One region of the Alteromonas sp. ABV4_150 genome, then DNA from elsewhere that is predicted to be linked to it. Evidence: predicted binding sites of a transcription regulator. Region 1 holds the regulator's gene; the other holds the start of a gene.

Region 1 (3,176 bases):
ATCTAAGTCCCTCCACTACACGAATTAACTGACGAGAAAATCTTTTAAATGCTCGCAAGGAGGGCTTATGACAAAACGTATGCTAATGGTAATGACGTCTCATGAAATTATGGGTGATACGGGTAAGAAAACAGGCATGTGGTTAGAAGAGTTTGCCGCACCTTATTACGCATTTAAAGACCAAGGTTACACAATTACATTGGCCTCGCCGATGGGTGGGCAGGTTCCGATTGACCCTAACAGTCTTGCAGAAGACGCGATGACAGACGATGCAATGCGATATACAAAAGATGAGTTAGCGCGTAGTGCAATCGCTTCGACTATTCCGCTTGAAGACGTGCGTGCTGATGAATTTGACGCAGTGTTTTATCCTGGCGGTCACGGCCCTTTGTGGGATCTGTCAGATAACACCCACTCAATCAAACTTATTGAAGACACAATTGCGGCAAACAAACCTGTTGGTGCCGTGTGTCATGCGCCAATCGTGCTTAAAGATGTGAAAACTACAGATGGTAAGTACTTGGTGGACGGAAAAGCTGTGACAGGCTTCTCCAATAGTGAAGAAGCTGCAATGGAGCTTACTGACGTAGTGCCTTATCTGGTAGAAGATGAGCTAGTCAAAAAAGGCGGTAAGTATGAAAGTGCTGACGATTTCGCCGTAAAAGTGTGTACTGATGGCTTATTGGTAACGGGTCAGAATCCACCGTCATCGCGCCCCGCGGCAGATGCGCTAATTAAGCTTTTATCTTAAAAAGTCTTAGTTCATAAGCTATTAGGAAACCGCATCTTGTATGCGGTTTCTTGTTTTTTTGCTGTCAGATTTTTGGAGGCATAGCTAAACGTTTTCAAATAAATCTTCAACGCGTTGTCTTAATTCTTCAATTCGTGTCACGTCAGCAGGGGCAATAAAAATAGTATCATCGCCCGCAATCGTCCCTAATACGCCATCTTTTTTGCTCAATGAATCTAGTAGACGAGCAATAAGCTGTGCTGCTCCAGGGCTGGTTCTAATAATAACCATGACATTGTTGTGAACAATATCTAATACCAACTGTTTGAGTGGGCTTTTGGCGGTAGGCATACCTAGTTCAGGAGGCAAACAGTAGACCATGTCTCCTCTGGCATTTCGGGTACGTACCGCACCAAACTTACTCAGCATTCTAGAGATTTTGGATTGGCTGATATTGTCAAAGCCTTGCGCTTTTAAAGCATCTACAATCTCGCCTTGTGAACCATAACTTTCCGCTTTAAGAATCTCTTTAAAAGCCTTGATGAGTTGCTCTTGTTTTGCGTTTGCCATTAGCGCTCTTTTCTTTTCTGAGGGTTATCGTTAGGAATTATATTTAGTATGCGTATATTGTGCCGCACAGGTGGACTTTGCGCAATTTCTTTGCATAATCATTCATGATAATGAATATCGAACAAAAATCGCCATAAATAACGTTAATAAGACGATCCGGTGATTGAGTTTTCCCCCGCGTTGCATTAGTGTGACGTTCCGTTTAAATACGTGAAGTAATCCCATAGGAGAAATGGTATGAAAGTAGCCGTGTTAGGTGCTGCCGGTGGTATTGGTCAGGCGCTGTCTTTGTTGTTGAAAACACAATTGCCAGCAGGTTCAGATTTAGCGCTTTACGACGTTGCGCCAGTTGTTCCTGGTGTTGCCGTTGATTTGAGCCACATCCCCACTGCGGTAAAAGTAACCGGTCACGGTAAAGATGACCTAGCTGAAGCACTGACTGGAGCAGACGTAGTTCTTATTCCAGCAGGTATGCCTCGTAAGCCAGGTATGGATCGTTCTGATCTGTTCAACATCAACGCCGGCATTGTTAAAAACCTAATCGAAGGTGTAGCTGATAACTGCCCGAACGCGTGTGTTGGTATCATCACTAACCCAGTGAACACTACTGTAGCTATTGCAGCTGAAACGCTAAAAGCAAAAGGCGTTTACGACAAGAACAAGCTTTTCGGTGTAACTACGCTTGACGTTATTCGTGCTGAAACTTTTGTTGCTGAACTTAAAGGTGTAGACGTATCTTCAGTACACGTACCAGTAATCGGTGGTCACTCTGGTACAACTATCCTTCCTCTTCTTTCACAAGTTGAAGGCGTTGAGTTCACAGACGAAGAAGTATCTAGCCTAACGACTCGTATCCAGAATGCAGGTACTGAAGTTGTTGAAGCGAAAGCGGGCGGCGGCTCTGCAACTCTTTCAATGGGTCAAGCAGCAGCACGCTTCTGTCTATCTCTAGTTGCAGCAATGCAAGGTGAGAACGTTGTTGAGTACACTTATGTACAAACTGACGACAGCGACGACGCAGCATTCTTCGCACACCCAGTTCGCCTTGGCGCAAACGGTGTTGAAGAAATCTTGCCATACGGCGAGCTAAGCGCATTTGAAGAAAAAGCGAAAAACGACATGCTTGAAGGCCTACGTGGCGACATCAAGCTAGGCGTTGACTTCGTAAACGGCTAATAGTGCTTAAAGCGGATGCATTAGCATCCGCTAGGAAAGGCTGGATACGTCCTTGCGTATCCAGCCTTTTTTGTTGCGTCTTTGTAGGCTTCGCCACGATGTCCTTGTCACACGATAGACTCCGTACATAATCCTCTCTTCGATTCATTAAGTCATGTAGCAGCCTTTTATAAGTTGACTCTTCAAGTCTGTCACTGCGGCTCGGAGGGCTCTATTCGGTGCAGCGTTATTGTACTCAGTGCGACTGGGTAGCCCTTGTGAACTGCGTAAGTGTATCCAGAAATCATGTTGTCCGTTTGAACAAACAGAATTATCTTCGATGCGAATGTTGTATGTGACCCATCAATCTCGATCATTCGCCCATCTATACTTATATCGTCGGCAGAAAATAGTGATTGCAGTTCACTAAACGTCTTTTCCCCTTTTCTATAAACGCGAAGTGAACCAGGTTGGTTTTCGTTTAATTCTAGTAATGCTAGCTCTGGCCTTTCTAAATAGTGCATCACACCAATCCATGTGCCAAAAGGTGGGACAGTATCACGCTGTTCTGCATCAAGTATTATCTGTTTACGGTTTTCAACAAACTTACGTGGAGTTGATTTTGCGTCTTGTCTTATAAGTTGATACGTCTCAGAAATATAATGCTCTTTACCTCTATTGCTCGACTCTAACACGTTAAAACCTGTATCCAGATAAGGCG
Region 2 (3,176 bases), 1.1 Mb from region 1:
GAGCGCGTGCTTGAAATGCTAGGGAAACGCAAGGTGGGCGAAGTTAGCTTCGAACAGTCAGAACAAGGTGACGCGCGCAGACTTTTACTTCACGTTGAAAAAGTTGCAATCGAAAACAAACGCCTACAGGAAAAAACAGAAGCCTCTTATTTGGAATCAGTAAGCCACCAACTTCACGAGATTTTGCTTGGTGAACTTACCGAACAACTTAGCTACACCGAAGAACTCGTTCAGAACGTGCTCAACTTACCTGAAAACATTGGTGAGCTATTAGATGCTTTATCTGTTAAAGCGTGCTCAGTTTCAAAATTAGAGCCGATAGTCGCCACTATGCCGTGGCTTTATGACGAGCTCATAGTGGTAGTAAACACGCCTCAATTTAGGCGAAAAGATTCACGAGGGCGCATTATTGTTGTTGAAACCTTACGCACCGCATTGAGCTTTTTAGGTATCGAAAACTTGCGTACGCTAATTCCCTCATTAATCCTGAAGCGTGCAATGCCTCAAATCACTGACCCTTACCCGCTGATCAAACAGAAGCTAACACATTACTCCATCGGTGTTGCGCTTACAGCAAAACGTCTTGCTTCCTTAAGTAACCTTAACAAAAATCAAGCCTACGTACTGGCAATTGTCAGCAATCTAGGGCGATGCGCTGTGACGCGGCTTTACTTTAAACTGTTTGATAAAATTCAGCTGCACCTTCTACAAGAATGTCAAAAAGATAAAGAACAAAAGCGTCACGAGGCTTTACTAAAAATTGCGCCGTCAGCAAATCACCTCATTGCTTTACAGCAAGAGTTTGCTGATGCGGTTAGCGCAGACATTTTAGAGTGGATGCACTTTACCCGCCTGCCAATCGCGCAGCCAATGCGTGCCTGCGCTGATAAGCAGCCTGCACAGGTAAACACGTTGAGCAAAATACTGCACCAAGCACGTGCCTACGCACAAATAAGAATGCTACATCAATTAAAGCTTGTTGATATAAAAGAAGTAAAACCGCTTTTTGCAGAACAAAACTACCCCACAGGTGCACTTGAAGCACTTAAAAGCACAGATATCTTCACCCTTCCGCTGGTAAAAAGTGAAGATAGTTAACAGCCCTTGAGGCTTTCCCTCGCCTGTTTTGAACAAAATTCGTGCACAGGAGAGCATCAAACCTTAAATAATTTGTGGATATTCATGCATTGCTTATGCACTTTTCTCGTAGTTGATGTCCGATACTCAAAAATATTGACCGCAACTCAGTGTCTTGCCTGTTTATGGCTAAAGTAAACAGGCAGGTTTTTCTGCTGCGTATTGCGCCTTTGTATTCCTCTGAAGTACAACAAAACCACCAGACGGCGCTTTTCTTCGCGTAAAAATTGATTATTACTAATTGATATAGCCCAGTAGTTAATAGTTATTCACTTTTCCTGCAAATTAAGCCACAGTCCTTATAAATAAAGGCCTGCAGCCCTTTACAAAGAAGACAAATGTTAAAAAAAATGGCATACTGTAAACCAAATCCGATTAGTTTTTATGCGCCCAATTGACGCTTATCGACTCTTGCTGCACGAATAAAACGTGCGCTTAGATTAGACAAGCAAAATCACACAGTGTGATTGGCGCCCAACGCAGAGGTAACAAAGATGAACGTAACTCGCGCTACATTTGATGATGTAATGGTTCCTAACTATAACCCGGCAGGTATGGTACCTGTTCGAGGTGAAGGTTCACGCGTATGGGATCAAGATGGAGCTGAGTACATCGACTTTGCAGGCGGTATTGCAGTTAACGTTTTAGGTCACTGTCACCCAGAGCTAGTGAAAGCGCTTAATGAACAAGGCAGCAAGCTTTGGCACTTAAGCAACGTTTTCACTAACGAGCCAGCCCTTCGTTTAGCTAAAAAGCTAAATGACGCAACGTTTTCAGATAGAGTTTACTTCGCAAACTCAGGCGCAGAAGCGAACGAAGCAGCATTGAAGCTAGCTCGTCGCTGGGCGCTGGACAAGCACGGTGAAGACAAAAACCAAATCATCGCTTTCAACAAAGGTTTCCACGGCCGTACCTTCTTTACCGTAACAGTAGGTGGTCAAGCTGCTTACTCTGACGGTTTTGGTCCTAAGCCAGGCGCTGTTGACCACTGTGACTACAACGATTTAGCAGCCTTTGAAGCGCTAATTTCTGACAAAACCTGCGCGGTAATGATGGAACCGCTTCAGGGTGAAGGCGGTATTATTCCACCTGATGTAGATTTCGTAAAAGGCGTTCGTGAACTTTGTGACAAGCACAACGCATTACTTATTTTTGATGAAGTTCAGTCGGGTGTTGGTCGTACTGGTCACCTTTATGCCTACATGGGTCTTGGCGTAACACCTGATATCCTAACAACCGCTAAATCTCTTGGTGGCGGCTTCCCAATTGGTGCCATGCTTACCACAGCAGACATCGCTGCACACCTTAAGCCAGGTACCCACGGTAGTACTTACGGTGGTAACCCACTAGCCTGTGCTGTTGCGGAAAAAGCGTTAGATATCGTGAATCAGCCAGAAGTGCTTGAAGGTGTACTTAAGAAAGAAGCCCTATTCCGTGAACTACTAGGTGCTATCAATGAAAAGTACAACGTATTTGAAGAAGTACGTGGTCAAGGCATGCTGTTAGGTTGTGCGTTAAATGAGAAATACCAAGGCCGTGCACGTGACTTCATGATGGCTGCAACGAAAGAGAACCTTATGTGTCTTGTTGCTGGCATGAACGTTATTCGTTTTGCACCTTCACTGGTTATTCCTGATGAAGACATCAAAGAAGGTCTTGCACGTTTTGAACGCGCCGTTGCTGCCGTTGTAAACGCCGAATAATTACAACACGAGTAGCGAACATGAATATCATTCGCCCTATCACGAAGGCCGACTATAACGCGCTTAAAGAAATCGCCGTTGAATCAGGTATTGGCTTTACGTCTTTACCTGTCAACGACGAGTTGCTGCAGCGTAAAATTGATCGTGCAGAAACTGCGTTTAACAAACCAAACGTAACCGAACCTGGCGATGAGTCATACTTGTTTGTAATGGAAGATACCACTACCGGACAGGTAGTGGGAACAACAGGTATCGAAGCTGCAGTTGGTATAGATGATGCGTTTTATCACTACCATTTGAGTAAAGTAGTGCATGCTTCACGCGAGTTAAATATTC

Evidence for each region. The regulator ArgR, encoded in region 1, controls arginine synthesis, uptake and breakdown. The targets are predictions, from matches to a motif close to ANTGAATANNTATTCANT.
Region 2: ACYX4M_RS05205 (aspartate aminotransferase family protein) is a predicted target of ArgR. The motif match lies at 1,394-1,411, and genes of this name have one in related genera.

Annotation. Positions count from the first base shown of each region.
Region 1 covers NZ_CM149971.1:2,301,079-2,304,254, forward strand. The annotation lists gene ACYX4M_RS10065 (type 1 glutamine amidotransferase domain-containing protein) at 68-751, shown strand; gene argR (transcriptional regulator ArgR) at 836-1,300, opposite strand; gene mdh (malate dehydrogenase) at 1,538-2,476, shown strand; gene ACYX4M_RS10080 (hypothetical protein) at 2,668-3,176, opposite strand, start outside.
Region 2 covers NZ_CM149971.1:1,186,996-1,190,171, forward strand. The annotation lists gene ACYX4M_RS05200 (HDOD domain-containing protein) at 1-1,098, shown strand, start outside; gene ACYX4M_RS05205 (aspartate aminotransferase family protein) at 1,632-2,840, shown strand; gene astA (arginine N-succinyltransferase) at 2,861-3,176, shown strand, end outside.